Regions from separate parts of the Photobacterium sp. CCB-ST2H9 genome, predicted to be linked through region 3. Evidence: predicted binding sites of a transcription regulator. Region 3 holds the regulator's gene; each other region holds the start of a gene.
What was found. Region 3 encodes PurR, which represses purine synthesis genes. Its sites were predicted from a motif close to TNANGNAAACGTTTNCNTNA; they were not measured.
Positions count from the first base shown of each region.

Region 1 (4,036 bases), 720 kb from region 3:
AGGCCTGGAATGTTTTTCCCTGATAAGACACATCAATCGTTTTGACCTGATGCGGCATCAGTTCCATGGCATCTTTATAAGTGACGGTCGCCTGCAGCTCAGCCTGGGCAGCCAGCTCATCCCCTTTCAGATGCGGATAAGCTGCGATGCTGTAATGAGTACTGGCTTTCAGCATCATCTCGGCCGCTTTTTCCTTATTGCCTTTGTCCAGATGTTCACGGCTGAGACGCTGGTACTGACTCCCCAGTTGTGACCATTCATAAACCCAGTTCCCGGGCTTATATCCAATCACGGTATCCAGCAGTTCATCATTGGTCCGCTTTGCTTTCGCGGTGGCAATTCTGGCAAAGATCCCTTCCATTTCAATGGGATCGACTCCCTGCCAAATCCAGAGCGGACGACGTAAGACCCGATACCAGCCAGCAACGGTATCGCCGTCAAGCGCATTGTGAACTTCTGTAGATGAGGCATGGGCCAGCCTGACCAGACTGGAGGTTTCTTTGGTCGTTTGACGCGGTGCGAACAGTTTTTCAGACAGGTTCACCTTGGAAGGCTCAGACACTATTGACTCCTGCGTGTGGAAGGTTCAAAACCCGTTTTACTTTCAATCTGGCTTCATTGTATATGTTTTCGGGATAATTACCCCAAACACGGCACACAAAAAAGGAGCCTGAAGGCTCCTTTTCAAATATATTTTCTACCGGGCTGGATCATGAGCGCTTGGAAATCGGCTCAACAAAAGTGACAGCCATATCCCATGGTTGTTCAATCCAGGTATCCTGCTCAATATCAACCACATAATCATCAACCAGATGTTTACCGGCTGGCTTGGCGCAGACCGTCACAAATTTTGCTTTCGGATACATAGCACGAATCATTTCCGCGGTGCCGCCTGTATCAACCAGATCGTCCACAATAATGAATCCTTCACCATCACCGTCGGCTTTCTTCAATACTTTCATGTCACGCTGGTGGTCATGGTCGTAGCTGGAAATACAAACAGTATCGACATAACGAATACCCAGTTCGCGAGCAAGAATTGCAGCCGGCACCAGGCCACCACGGCTCACTGCGATAATCCCCTGCCACTGATCCGCCGGCAGCAGTTTTTCCGCCAGTTGGCGCGTGTAGCTTTGCATGTTATCCCAGGTGATGACGAACTTTTTAGTCATATCCGATGAACCTCTAAATCAGCGAATCAATACCGCTGGTCAATAAAACAAATTATAAAAAGACGATTTTAGCTGTGAACAGTGCGGCAATGACCCAAACACTGACATTCACATCACGGCCTTTACCACTCAGCAGTTTCACCGCTGCATAAGTAATAAAGCCCAGCGCAATACCTTCCGCAATGGAGTATGTTAACGGCATGAGCAGGCAGACCACAACTACAGGTGCAGCTTCTGTTAAGTCACGCCAGTCGATTCCCGCCAGGCCGGAGACCATTAAAATGGCCACATAAAACAACGCGCCAGCGGTCGCATAAGCCGGAACCATCCCAGCCAAAGGGGCAAAAAACAGTGCCAGCAGGAACATGATACCCACTGTAACCGCCGTCAGACCTGTCCGGCCACCCGCAGCGACACCGGCCACACTCTCAACATAAGAGGTCGTATTGGATGTGCCCAGCAGAGCACCCACAGATGTCGCCGTACTGTCGGCCAGCAAAGCACGGCCCAGACGCGGCATTTTGCCATCTTTATCAACCATTCCTGCTTTCGTGGTGGCTCCGACCAGAGTCCCAGCCGTATCAAACAGGTCAACAAACAGGAAAGCAAACACGATTGAGATCAGCCCGACATCCATGGCACCACTGATATCCAGTTGCATAAATGTTGGCGCAATACTCGGTGGCGCAGACACAATGCCGTTGTACTGAACATCACCAAACGCAATGCCCAAACCGGTCACGATCAGGATCGCCACCAGCACAGCCGCTTTCATTCCCCGGTGAACCAGACCGATGGTCAGCATGAATCCCAGCGCAGCCATTGCCGCCGGGAAGCTGGTCAAATCACCAACGTGCACCAGGGTCGCCGGGTTATCAACCACAATGCCAGCGCTTTGCAGCGCAATAAAGGCCAGGAATAAACCGATACCAGCAGTGATGCCTGTTCTCAGAGACAGTGGTATCGCATGGATCAGCCACTCCCGAACTTTCAGCAAGCTGAGCAAGATGAAACATAAACCGGAGAAAAACACAGCAGCCAGGGCAACCTGCCAGGTGTGGCCCATACCAAGGACAACTGAATAGGTAAAGAAGGCATTCAGACCCATGCCAGGTGCCTGAGCAACCGGGTAGTTGGCGACAAGCCCCATCATGAAACAGCCGATCATCGCAGCCAGACAGGTTGCAACAAAAACCGCGCCTTTATCCATCCCCGTCGCGGCCAGCATTGATGGGTTGACAAAGATGATGTAGGCCATGGTCAAAAAGGTCGTTACCCCTGCCAGCACTTCAGTACGAACATTCGTACCGTTTTCTTCTAACTTAAACAGTTTCTCAAGCATTGTTCTCTGGTCCTTGGAGAAAAGTATCTGTTCAGACTGAACGCTGAAATTTTATACCTCAAAAAGGGAAACGTTTGCGTCACAGCCATTTTTGGGGGGCGATTATAGGCTTATCACTAATAAATTACCAGACTCATCAAGAATACACGCCTGACGGCAAATAATGCGTAAATTTTCTTCGGCAAAAATTACTGAAGATTAAAAACAATTAAAAATCATCACCTTAAACAGATGCAAGGATGTATGTCTTTTAACCGAATTTATTTTTTGCTTTCAAGGCAAACGCTTAAATCAGAAAAAAGAGTGCCTGCTTTGGCTGGCTTATCAGGATGTAATCGTATACATGCTTTTTTATCCAATCTCTCAATGAGAAAGAATGAATGAAACTTCATGAATAAAAAAACAGAAATAAAAAAACGCCACCCGATCCTGGGTGGCGCCAAAACTAATCTCACTGGCGAGAGCAACAATCAAAATTGCTACCAAACCGCTGTATACAGTCTTGAAAGTTAGGGGGTGAATATCAACCTCGCACCGCCTCAGCGCTGCGAGTCAATCAGGCAGATAGCCAGACAGAAACAAAGCTGGCTTGAATTTACTTAGTAACCAAACGCACTTGGATAGTTGAAAGAACCACCGAAAATGCCTTTCTTGTTCCAAAATTTAGCTGTGGATTCATATACTTTCATGACAACGACTTCCTCAATTACTTATGCTGCTTTGAGGTTGCAAACAAAGCAGAGCTGATTGATCTCGGTTCCCTGGAGTCCGCGCACATACCTTTTCCCTGTGCTGACTATCGTTCTTGCAACTTGGTCACAGGATAACCAAAAGGTAATTTAATTACAATATTAATTTTAACTAGATCACACTTTTCCTGGATCAACACCACAAAACTCACCCTTGTGAAAGTATTTTTCTTACAACACAAGTGTTAGCAAACGCATAAAAATTAAGAAATGAGACTAAAGTTGCATATATAGTCGCCAAATAAGAATACAACATGACTCATGCTCATTTGCCATGAGTGCAAACAAGGAAGGCAGCGCTATGACAATACTTCACCACCTACGTTCTTTATCGATCAGCAGCCGACTCTACCTGCTTGGCTTTATCATCACGCTCCTCACACTCTTCCCGCTGATGACATTTGTATCTGGTTACCAGGATTCACTCTTGGATCAAAAGCGAGATAAGACGCGGAATCTGGTTGAAAGTGCCCACAGCCTGCTGAACTTCTACTATCAGCAGGAAAAAACCGGAAATCTGAACCGCGAAACAGCTCAGCAGCTTGCAAGGCAAGCAATTGCCAGCCTGAGATATGAGAAAAATGACTACTTCTGGATTAACGACAGCCATCCCCGCATGATCATGCACCCCTTCAAGCCAGAACTCGATGGTAAAGATCTGTCTCAGTTTCAGGATCCCATCGGGAACAAGCTTTTCGTCAACATGGCTGAAATTGTTCAGCGTCAGGGGGAAGGCTTTGTCGACTATCAATGGGAAAAACCCGGACATGCCC
Region 1 covers NZ_CP100425.1:837,881-841,916, reverse strand. Annotated here, with positions in the region: gene frsA (esterase FrsA) at 1-562, opposite strand, end outside; gene gpt (xanthine phosphoribosyltransferase) at 711-1,172, opposite strand; gene L4174_RS04045 (NCS2 family permease) at 1,225-2,514, opposite strand; gene L4174_RS04040 (methyl-accepting chemotaxis protein) at 3,565-4,036, shown strand, end outside.
Region 1: L4174_RS04045 (NCS2 family permease) is a predicted target of PurR. The motif match lies at 2,577-2,596, and genes of this name have one in related genera.

Region 2 (4,036 bases), 1.1 Mb from region 3:
GGGCGATCATTTTTCTCAGATATTCCGTTCCCCCGCGAATACTTTGTTCCGGATCCAGACGGTTCTGGACACCGACTAATTTCGCGGTTGGCAGTGTCAGCATCATCATGCCGCGGACACCTGTCGGAGAAACTGCCCTCGGGTTCCAGTGCGATTCCTGATAAGAAAGCGCCGCCAGCAGGCGCCAGTCAAACTCGTCGGCGTACTTTTTGAAGATACTTTCCCAGCGCGGCAGTTTACTTTCCAGAGCGCGCAGAAATGCCCGGGTATCGACATAGTCGAACTGATCGACATGGCCGAAATATTTCTCTTCCAGTTTCGCCAGTTCGCCGCTCTGTTTGAGCTCGCCGAAAAATTCAATCAGCAGCGCATACAGGCTGTCGTCATTGCTCGGGTTCAGGAACCAGCCGATCGGCTGGTCATCGGTCAGTTCCAGCGCAACGGCGATATCCGGATGAATCCGCTGGCTCAGGGCAACATCCACAGAATCAGCGACGGTATAATCCAGTTCGCCGACAGCGACTTGTCTGAGCAGCTCTTCGCTGTCGACTTCATCAACGGCATGCCAGGTCAGGGCCGGGTGATCTTTTTTGAGCTCCAGCAGGTTCTTTTCATGGCTGGAATCCCGCACGACAACCAGCTGGCCTTTATTCTGGGCCAGATCGTCGACATCACGCGGGCGCCACTCCCCTTTCTTATAGACCAGAATCTGACTGGCATAGTAGTAGGCGGGTGCCGCACGAAAAGACCGGACCCGTTCCGGTGTCATGGTCAGCCCGGCGGCGAGCAGATCGACATCGCCGCGGGTCAGGGCCGGGAACAGACCTGAGAGAGAGAAGACCGGCTGCATTTCCAGTTTGACGCCTAACTTGTCGGCGAAACGCTGGGCAAGGTCATAGTCCAGTCCGGTCGGGCCGTCCGGACCAATGTAGTAGGAAATCTGATTGTTGAGTGTCCCGACGCGGAGGACGCCACTGTCGCGGATCCGTTCCAACTCTGTGCGGGTGTCATTTTCCCACTGACATCCCGATAATATCAAGCTTGTCAATAAGATAGCGACCAGGTTCCGCAGTCTGGCGGAAAAAGCTAACCGTCTCAATAATTCATGCTCATCTGTCTATTTAGTGGTCCTTTATACCAAAGGTCGCATTCTGGGCAAAGCTGAGCCCCATTTGATCTTATCCGGCGACCGGATAATAGGTGAAAATTTGCGCATTTTTGGGCAGGTGGTCAAAGATCGCTGTCGATCGGCGACGGATTGAAAAAAAATCGCGCAAACGGTTGCGTCAGGTGTTACGTCACACCCGCTTTTCCCGTATACTACCGCCGTTCCTCTGAACCGAAGGGGGAAATCAGCGCTGAACAAGGTGGCATTGACGTGGCTCCCGGGGTGGGGATCAGGCCAATATCACCTTCATTCAATTGCTAATCGAGAGTCGTACGCACATGGAAATTTTGCGTGGTTCACCCGCACTGTCTGAGTTTCGTGTCACTAAACTGCTGGCGCGTTGCCAAGCCTCGGGTCTGCCTGTCACAGGTATTTATGCCGAGTACATGCACTTTGCTGAGCTGGCTGCGCCGCTTGACAGCCAGGCACTGGAGACCCTGACCAGCCTGCTCACCTATGGCCCTACGATTGCCGAGCACGAACCAAGCGGCACGCTGCTGCTGGTTACCCCACGTCCAGGCACCATTTCCCCTTGGTCTTCCAAAGCAACGGATATTGCCCGTAACTGTGGTCTGCAACAAATCAAACGTCTTGAGCGCGGTACGGCTTATTATGTCGCGACCTCCGCTGCGCTGAGCGAGGCCCAGCAAACAACGCTGCAAGGTCTGCTGCATGACCGCATGATGGAAGTCGTGTTTGATGATTTCAGTCAGGCAGAAGCCCTGTTCCGACACGCTGAACCTGCGCCGATGCAGAGTGTGGATATTCTGTCCGGTGGCCGTCAGGCGCTGGAAGAAGCGAACCTGTCTCTCGGGCTGGCACTGGCTGAAGACGAGATTGATTATCTGGTTGAAAACTTCACCAGACTGGGCCGGAATCCGAACGACATCGAACTGATGATGTTCGCACAGGCGAACTCCGAGCACTGCCGCCATAAGATCTTTAATGCAGACTGGACGATTGACGGTGTCGATCAGGAAAAGTCGCTGTTCAAGATGATCAAAAATACCTACGAGCAACACAGCGATTACGTTCTGTCAGCATACAAAGATAATGCTGCAGTCATGGTGGGCTCTGAAGTGGGTCGTTTCTTCCCGGATGCGGAAAACCGTCAGTATAACTACCATCAGGAAGCGGCTCATATCCTGATGAAAGTGGAAACCCACAACCACCCGACAGCCATTTCCCCATGGCCGGGCGCTTCGACCGGTTCCGGTGGTGAAATCCGTGACGAAGGCGCAACCGGGATCGGCGGTAAGCCGAAAGCTGGTCTGGTTGGCTTTACCGTGTCAAACCTGCGCGTTCCGGGTTTTGAGCAGCCTTGGGAAACCGACTTTGGCAAGCCGGGCAGAATTGTGACGGCGCTGGATATCATGCTGGAAGGCCCGCTGGGCGGCGCGGCGTTCAACAACGAGTTTGGACGTCCGAACCTGCTGGGTTATTTCCGTACCTATGAAGAAATGGTTTCTTCTCATAACGGCGAAGAAATCCGGGGTTACCATAAGCCAATCATGATTGCCGGTGGTATGGGGAATATTCGTGATGAGCACGTTCAAAAGAAAGAAATTCCAGTCGGTGCCAAGCTGATCGTATTGGGCGGCCCGGCGATGAATATCGGTCTGGGCGGCGGCGCGGCCTCTTCCATGGCTTCCGGCCAGTCAGCCGAAGATCTGGATTTTGCCTCGGTTCAGCGTGAAAACCCGGAAATGGAACGTCGCTGTCAGGAAGTGATCGACCGTTGCTGGCAGCTGGGTGATGACAACCCGATTGCCTTTATCCACGATGTCGGCGCTGGGGGTATCTCGAATGCTCTGCCTGAGCTGGTGAACGACGGTGAGCGTGGCGGTAAGTTCCAGCTGCGTAATGTACCCAACGATGAACCGGGCATGAGTCCGCTGGAAATCTGGTGTAACGAATCCCAGGAACGTTATGTACTGGCAGTTGCACCGGAACAGATGGCCGTATTCGATGCTATCTGTCAGCGCGAGCGTGCACCGTATGCGGTTGTCGGTGAAGCGACAGAAGAGCGTCATCTGACACTGGATGACAGCCACTTCGACAATACGCCGATTGATATGCCGATGGATATTCTGCTGGGTAAACCGCCGAAAATGCATCGTGATGTGACCTCACAAAAAGCACAGGGAACGGCCATTGACCGCAGCGGTATTGTGCTGGAAGAAGCGACACACCGCGTGCTGCGCCTGCCGGCCGTTGCCGAGAAAACTTTCCTGATCACCATTGGTGACCGCACGGTGACCGGTCTGGTTGCCCGTGACCAGATGGTGGGTCCTTGGCAGGTACCGGTTGCGAACTGTGCGGTGACGGCAGCAAGCTACGACACTTACCATGGTGAAGCCATGTCAATGGGTGAGCGCACGCCGGTTGCCCTGCTGGACTTTGCGGCCTCGGCCCGTCTGGCCGTCGGTGAAGCGATTACTAACATTGCCAGTGCCGACATCGGCGATCTGAAGCGGATTAAACTGTCTGCAAACTGGATGTCTCCGGCCGGTCACCCGGGTGAAGATGCTGGTCTGTATGAAGCGGTGAAAGCCGTCGGCGAAGAGCTGTGTCCTGCGCTGGGTCTGACGATTCCGGTCGGTAAAGACTCCATGTCGATGAAGACCAAGTGGGAAGAGAACGGTGAAGAAAAAGAAGTCACCTCTCCGCTGTCCCTGATTATCACCGCTTTCGGCCGTGTGGAAGATGTCCGTAAAACAGTGACACCACAGCTGCGGACAGACCAGGGCGAATCCAGCCTGATCCTGATTGACCTGGGTTGCGGTAAGAACCGTTTGGGCGCGACCGCGCTGGCACAGGTTTACAAGCAACTGGGTGACCAGCCAGCCGATGTGGACAGCCCTGAGC
Region 2 covers NZ_CP100425.1:2,674,981-2,679,016, reverse strand. Annotated here, with positions in the region: gene mltF (membrane-bound lytic murein transglycosylase MltF) at 1-1,048, opposite strand, end outside; gene purL (phosphoribosylformylglycinamidine synthase) at 1,447-4,036, shown strand, end outside.
Region 2: purL (phosphoribosylformylglycinamidine synthase) is a predicted target of PurR. The motif match lies at 1,270-1,289, and genes of this name have one in related genera.

Region 3 (4,036 bases):
ATCAGTTGATTGAAAGTTGTACAGTACGCGCAACCGGCTGATTGGTGAGTGAGCTGCGAGTATTGGTATCCAGCACCAGATATGTACTGGCGATGAGCTGCAACAGGGCAAGCAGGATGGTTTTGCCAATGTGATAGTTTCGATACCAGTATTTACGGGCTTTGATTTTCAGGATCAGGCCCCAGCTAATCAGCAGAATGTTGATTACAGAGGCAACCAGGCAAGAGGGAAGCAGGTTACTTTCCGTGCCGGTTGGTGTGTGCGCAAAGATGAGCAGAACGGCAGAAGGAAGCAAACTGATAAAGACCAGGTAGCGCATCAGTTTTGGCCATTTGTGGAATTTATCTTTGAAAATTGTGTCAGTCTGGCCCGGAAACGGCGTAGATGAGCGCATATGACCTCCTTTCTGATGCAAAACATACATTCTAAAGGCGGCGAAGCTGAAGAAAAGTTAACTGATGGAATTGTTATTAATGTTTGTGAGGTTTGTCTGTTTTTTACACAGCCCTGACAGGGTGCCAGGGCTAAAGCAGGTTATTTAAAGCCAGTGCAAATCGCTGCACTGGCAAAATAATCTGAATACTTAGTGATGAGCGCCAGAATTGACTTCTAGTTTGGACAGGAGCTCATTTCGACGTTGTGGGGTAATCACAGACCAGTGTTTTCCACTGACTGCGCCTTCTAACGCCCAAAGCAAATCCAGACTCAATGACTCGTGATGAGATTCCTGCAGCGCCTGAAAAGCACCGATAGCACCAACTTCAAACAGCTGATCTACAGAGTTGATGCCTGCTTTCTTGAGCATACGCTCATTGGCAAGGCGAAGATTTGGCAGATCTTTAATGCGGTTAGGGCTAGCCTGCATTTTTTTCTCTTTGTCAGCCTGTGCTGCATTAAGAGAAACTTCAGCGTGCTCCAGAATGACTTCTGGGGTTTCCCACCAGTTTTCCGGAATGGCATAGTGTTTTGTGACGACAGGAAAACCGCGTTTTTGATAAACGTACGGTTTGAGGCCAGCTTGTTTAAAGGTTTCTTCATTTTTCGCGTTAGCGCGCAGATGCAGCTTGTCGCTAACAACCAGAGCAAACATCGTTTCACCTGCGAAAATGCCAAAACCGCCAAACATTGAGCGAGATTTAATCTGGCCAAATTTCTCAAATAAACGAATTGAATCTTTCAGTAGTGGTTTGTCCATGCTTCTTTTCTCGGTTAGAAATTTCAACAAAAGAAGTCACCAAACAACGGAGCGAGGATTCAATTGTGCATAAGATTATGAGTCTTTTGTCATAAGAATGACAAAAGTGTCCCATAAACTTCACTTCATCCATCGGCAACCCCGCTACCATGAGTAATAACTTTATCACTAAGTCATTGCTTTTAGGCCGGAAGCTTTGCGTCCCATCCTTTCAGATGGTTTGCCTTGTTCGTGACTGTTTAATCATATATCAATAAGACAAATTTGATATCGATCGCACAAAAAATTGTGATACTCTTCGCAATAAAAATCGTATAAATTTTACAGAAACTAACTGATTATCCCATCAATTCCTCTGTAGCGTAGTAATATTCCATATAAACATAGCCGATATGGGTGTTTATATCGGCTGTTTATCAATATATGTAGGTTAATATCGTTTTTTATGGATGTGTTATTTTTTTGACGGAACGGCGAACCACGAGCTCAGGATTGATCTCAAAAGTCTGAAATTCATGGTTTTTATCTTTCACGCGTTCCATCAGAATTTCCACCGCAGTCTTGCCTAAACGGCGTTTTGGCTGGTGGATTGTTGTCAGAGGCGGTGAAAAGTACGGGGCCAGATCAATATTGTCATAGCCAATAATTGAAATATCATTTGGTACATTGATCCCTGCTTGTTCAAATGTACTGATTAAGGCCATTGCCATAATGTCATTGAAGCAGAAAATAGCAGTTGGACGCTCTTTCATGGCAATAAAAGCATTGGCTGCATCTACGGCAGATTCACATTCGAAATCACCTTCAATGATCCAGTTTTCATTGACCGTCAGACCAGCTTCGCTCATGGCTTTATGGAAACCTTTCAGCCGCTCACGGCAGGTAGATTTATCTTTCTGGCCGGAAAGACAACCAATTTTAGTGTGTCCATTGTCAATAAAATGACGAGTGGCAAGATAACCGCCAAGTTCTGCATTATCCTGAATATTATCTGTTTTTGGGCGTGCAGGACCCCAGTCCATGATAACCATGGGCAGATCAGGCTGTCGCTCTAACTGTTCCAGCAGTTGATCATCCAGATCAGAACACATCACCAGCAGACCATCCACACGCTTTTCAGAAAGCATGCGCAGGTAATCCTTCTGTTTGGCCAGATTACCTTCGGTGTTGCATAAAATCAGCGTATAACCGGATTTATAGCAGTACTCTTCAACGCCATGCACCAACTCGGCAAAGAATGGGTTGGTCGATTTTGTCACCAGCATGCCGATGGTGCTGGTTGTATTACATTTCAGGCTGCGCGCGACGGCGCTTGGCGCGTAGTTCAATTCTTCAACTGCCGCCAACACTTTTTTCTGTGTTGCTTCCGCTACGAAGCGGGTTTTGTTGATCACGTGTGAGACTGTGGTAGTAGATACACCTGCCATACGTGCAACATCTTTAATGGTTGCCATAATTGTTCTTCTAGTCTTCAGGCCCTGATCAGGGTCTTTTCATATTTGCCAGACGCTAAAACGCCGCTTCTCTGCGAGGATAGCGGCGGGAAATGAGTGGCTCAGGCCGAGTGGTAACAATACCTTACACCGATATGAAGTCTGACTTTCTATTGCTATTTATTTCATCGGTTAATCGCTTGCGCTCACATTCTACAAGGACTCACGCACAGTGCAACGTTTCTCTTGAAATGTGAGGGGAATCTTGATGCAGCTCAAGAATACTGGCAACTTGAAAGTTGTTTCAGTCTTTACATTGTAAGTGCTGTGCAAGGGCAACGGCTCCGCGATGCCCTTGCAGGAGGTTCAGGCTGAAAGGACGATCGGAAAGTGCCCGCGGGGGTGAGATTCGATGATCACCGGGGAACCATAAACGGAGCTGATATTCTCGGTGGTCAGGGTATGCCAGGCATCACCGTCTGCTTGTATCTTCCCCTTATTCAGCAATACCAGTCTGTCTGCGTATTCAGCCGCAAGATTGAGGTCATGAATGACCAGGATGACGGCGGCTCCTTTACGGGCCATATCTTTTGCCAGTTTCAGGCAACTGTGCTGGTGGGCAAGATCTAAAGCTGAAGTCGGTTCGTCCAGCATCAGAATGCACTGGTCTTTAGCATTGCTGAGCTGAGCCAGTACACGGGCAAAATGAACACGTTGTTTCTCGCCGCCTGAGAGGGTGGGGTACTGACGCTGGCTCAGGTGACAGATCCCAACAGCCGTCATGCATTCCCGGGTAATTCGGAGACAATCTGTGCGCTTCAAACCAAGTGGCATACAGCCAAATTCAACGACCTCCTGCGCAGTAAAACCAAAAGACAGGCTGCTGTGCTGAGGAAGTACACCCAAGTGTTTGGCCAGCAGGGATGGCTGCCAGTCGCTGTGCTTTTGACCAAAATAGTATACATCACCTTTGGCACCAATTTCGCCGCAAAGCACTTTGAGTAAAGTACTTTTACCGGCACCATTCGGGCCGAGTAAAGCTGTTAACTCTCCGCTGCGGAAACTGATGTTCAGCTGATCCAGTAACGTTTTACCGCCAAGTTGTAGTGATAAACCCTCGGCTGAAAGCACCGGTGATTGCTGTTTTTCGTGCCGGGGGCGAAGGGGGCGAACGATATGATGAATCATTGTAAACGGCCTTTTTGTTTCAGTAGCAGAGCTATAAAGAACGGTGCTCCCAGTAAAGCGGTGATGATACCGACCGGCAGTTCGGCAGGTGCGGCAATAACACGGGCCAGCATGTCGGCAACCAGTAAGATAAGTGCCCCCAGTAAAGCCGAGAGTGGCAGTAATGTTTTGTGATTCGGGCCTGCCAGCATACGGCCGAGATGCGGCACAATCAGACCGA
Region 3 covers NZ_CP100425.1:1,557,581-1,561,616, forward strand. Annotated here, with positions in the region: gene L4174_RS07455 (hypothetical protein) at 2-394, opposite strand; gene L4174_RS07460 (TfoX/Sxy family DNA transformation protein) at 584-1,195, opposite strand; cyclic di-GMP riboswitch class I at 1,327-1,430, opposite strand; gene purR (HTH-type transcriptional repressor PurR) at 1,639-2,649, opposite strand; gene L4174_RS07470 (heme ABC transporter ATP-binding protein) at 2,995-3,816, opposite strand; gene L4174_RS07475 (iron ABC transporter permease) at 3,813-4,036, opposite strand, start outside.

Region 4 (4,036 bases), 1.4 Mb from region 3:
GCCGTGAAATCCTAGCAGGCACAGCGCCCTCTCATTTGTGATGGGAGGACGCTGTCCGTCAATCAGTCTTTCTTTTCTTCCGGCAGAATCAGGTTCAGCAGAATCGCCGTCAGGCCACCGGCAGCCATGCCGGATGAAAGAATGCTTTTCACAATCTCAGGCATGAACTGGAGGATTTCCGGTTTCTGCGCAATCCCCAGTCCCATCGAGAACGACAGTGCCATGATCAGAATGGCACGACGGTCCAGCTCACAACGGGAAATAATCCGCACCCCGGATGCGGCAATGGTGCCGAACATCACGATGGTGGCACCGCCCAGTACAGGTTCCGGGATCAGTTGAACCAGATTGGCGACAACAGGAAACAGACCCAGCAACACCAGCATCCCTGCGACAAAATAACCGATGTAACGGCTGGCAACGCCGGTCAGCTGGATAATGCCGTTGTTCTGGCTGAAGGTTGAGTTTGGAAAACTGTTCAGCACCGCTGCCAGCGCTGAGTTGATCCCATCTGCCAGCACGCCGCCTTTAATCCGCTTCAGGTACACCGGGCCGCTGACCGGTTGTTCTGAGGTTTCTGAGGTTGCCGTGATATCTCCGATGGCTTCCAGTGACGTAATGGCAAAGACAATCACCAGCGGGATCAGCAGCGACCCGTCAAAACCCAGTCCGTACTGCATCGGGGCAGGAATGGCGATCAGGGTGGTTTCGGCGAGCCGCTCCGTACTGATCATGCCCATCAGCCAGGCGGCCAGCGTTCCGGCGGCCATCGCAATCACAATGGATGAAACACGCAGATACGGGTTCTTCATCCGGTTCATCAGGACAATCAGCCCCAGGACGATCCCGGCCAGCAGCAGTTTATCCAGACTGCCGAAGCTGCCGTCTTCAATGGCGGCATAGCCACCGCCAATTGACGTCAGGCCAATCTGGATCAATGTCAGACCAATCAAAGTCACCACAATGCCGGACACCAGCGGGGTAATGACCCGGCGGGTATGTTGTAAAATTCGCGAAATGGCGACTTCTGTCAGGGAAGCGGCGAGAATGGTGCCGAAAATAGCAGCCATCATGGTCGGCACATCCGCACCGCCGGCTTTCATTGCCAGCCCGGCACCGATAATCGGGCCGAGAAAGTTAAAGCTGGTGCCCTGAATCGACAGCAGGCCGGAACCCACCGGGCCGATGGTCCGGATCTGAATGAACGACGCAACACCTGAGGCCAGCAACGACATACTGACGATGGTGTTGGTGTCGCTGGCCGGCAGTCCCAGAGCCTGACAGATGATCAGCGATGGGGTGACGACGGCCACGAACATGGCCAGCAGGTGCTGCAATGCTGCAAACAGGGTTTGCGGCAGGGGCGGACGATCTTCAAGACGGTAAATCAAATCAGATGAGCGGGGACGTTCAATTTCTTGGTGCTGGCCGGTCATGGTCAATCCTTATTACGTCGACAGGTCGGCTTCTCAAGGGGATCTGAGTGGACAGGTTTGAAGCCGAAAAGGACCCTTGGGTCAAAATTGGCCCCTATTGTAATGACGAACCCAAAATTAGCAAACGTTTGCGTATGTTGTTTTTGGTGTGTGAAAGCAGAAAACAGCGGCATCAGACCGCGATTACACTGGAACGAGCAGGTTTGTCCGGATCAGGCGTTGGAATAGTTTTCCCGGTGACCGAGCCAGCGCTCAATAATGGCCTTGGCATTGGACGGATATTGATCGTGCAGGTATCGCGCCATCTTCTGGACCTGAGGGATCAGGTGCTGGTCGCGGACCAGATCGGCCACTTTGAAATCTGCAATGCCGGTCTGTTTGGTGCCGAGCAGCTCACCGGGACCGCGGATTTCCAGATCGCGCTGGGCTATCACGAAGCCGTCACTGCTTTCCCGCAGCACGCCCAGTCGCTGCTGAGCCGTTTTCGACAACGGGGCATGATAGAGCAGCACACAATGGCTGGCGACGCTGCCCCGGCCAACCCGGCCGCGCAGCTGGTGAAGCTGCGCCAGACCCAGCCGTTCGGGGTTTTCGATGATCATCAGGCTGGCATTGGGAACATCAACACCCACTTCAATCACGGTGGTGGCAACCAGCAGGTGCAGTTCACCGGCTTTGAAACGTTGCATCACGTCCTGCTTTTCAGCCGCTTTCATCCGGCCGTGAACCAGACCAATTTTCAGCTCCGGTAACTGGGCGGTCAGCTCAGTGGCGGTGTCGGATGCCGCCTGGGCTTCCAGCACTTCAGATTCATCAATCAGGGTACAGACCCAGTATGCCTGGCGTCCTTCGTTCAGACAGGCGGCACGGATCCGTTCGATGATATCTGCGCGGCGGGCATCGGAAACCGCGACGGTCTGAATGGGGGTCCGGCCCGGCGGCAGTTCGTCGATCACTGAGGTTTCCAAATCGGCATACGCGGTCATGGCCAGCGTCCGGGGAATGGGCGTGGCCGTCATGATCAGCTGGTGCGGATAACGGCCATCATTTGCGCCTTTTTCCCGCAGTTCCAGCCGCTGGTGCACCCCGAACCGGTGCTGTTCATCGATGATGACCAACGCCAGATTGCTGAAGATCACCTGTTGCTGGAACAGGGCATGGGTGCCGACCACCATCTTCGCTTCACCGCTTTCAATGCGGGCCAGCTCGGTTTCCCGCGCTTTGCCTTTGAGCTTCCCGGCCAGCCAGCCGACCTGAATGCCAAGCGGTTCCAGCCAGTGGGCGAAGTTGAGGGCGTGCTGTTCGGCCAGCAGTTCGGTCGGTGCCATCAGCGCGACCTGATAGCCATGTCCGATAGCGCGAACCGCCGCCAGTGCGGCGACCAGAGTTTTGCCGGAGCCGACATCGCCCTGAACCAGTCGCATCATGGGGACGGACTTTGCCAGATCGGATTCAATATCAGCCACCACGCGCTGCTGGGCGCCGGTCGGGCTGAATGGCAGTCCGGCCAGCAGTTGCTGTTTCAGCGGTTCGCTGGGGGGCAGCGGCCAGGCCTGATGCTGTTGTCCTTTCTGGCGTACGGCCAGCATCGACAGATTCTGTGCCAGCAGTTCCTCAAGGATGAGCCGTTTCTGCGCCGGATGCTGGCCCTTTTCCAACTGGTCCAGCGAGACATCGGGGGTTGGACGATGCATGACATGCAGTGCCTGCGCCAGCGTCATCTGACGGTCGTACAGGCCTTCCGGCAACAGCTCAGTGACCGCGGCTTTATCAAGCAGCTTCAGAGCCTGATCGGTCAGGTTGCGCAAGGTCAGCTGCCGCAGGCCGTCGGTGGTCGGATAAACCGGAGTCAGGGTTTCTTCGACCGCGAGTTGAGTGGGTTCGGAAAAGATTTTGTAATCCGGATGGATGATTTCCGGACCATGCTGGCCGCGCCGGATTTCGCCGTAGGCTTTGACCTGCTTGCCTTCTGACAACGCGTTTTTCATCGCCGCGTTGAAATTAAAGAAGCGCAGGGTTAAGGCACCGCTCTGATCACTGATTCTGACGGTCAGCATCCGGCGTTTGCAAAAGCTGATGGCATTGCTGAGCACTTCGCCCTGCACGGTCAGGTGCTGGCCGGGCCGGATTTCAGCAATGGGCCAGATCCGGGTCCGGTCTTCGTAACGGAGCGGCAGATGGAACAGCAGATCCTGCACCGTGTGAAGGCCAATCTTATGGAGTTTTTCAGCCATTTTGGCGCCCACGCCTGACAGTTCAGTCAGGGTAATGGTGTCTAGCATCTGTCCGCTCATGCGTTTGCTCTCTGTGTTCCGTCAGATGATTGGGTTATTTGTTTCTGGACTGAATGGCACGCCACCAGGCGTCGTCAGCGACGATCTGGCCTTTATCATCCAGCGGCGGGTAAGGCAGTTTTTTCTGCTTTGCCACTTTTGCCAGTACCGGGTGGCCGCGTTCAAACAAAATGCGGTGCACGGTTTCCAGGGGCAGTGGCGTGGTGTCCCGGTCGTACATGCCAGCGATCTGGCGCTGGCGTTGTGCTTCATAGAGGATCAGTGCACTGGCGACGGAGACGTTCAGCGACTGTACCATACCCACCA
Region 4 covers NZ_CP100425.1:178,022-182,057, forward strand. Annotated here, with positions in the region: gene envZ (two-component system sensor histidine kinase EnvZ) at 1-15, shown strand, start outside; gene L4174_RS00765 (uracil-xanthine permease family protein) at 63-1,436, opposite strand; gene recG (ATP-dependent DNA helicase RecG) at 1,649-3,730, opposite strand; gene trmH (tRNA (guanosine(18)-2'-O)-methyltransferase TrmH) at 3,765-4,036, opposite strand, start outside.
Region 4: L4174_RS00765 (uracil-xanthine permease family protein) is a predicted target of PurR. The motif match lies at 1,553-1,572, and genes of this name have one in related genera.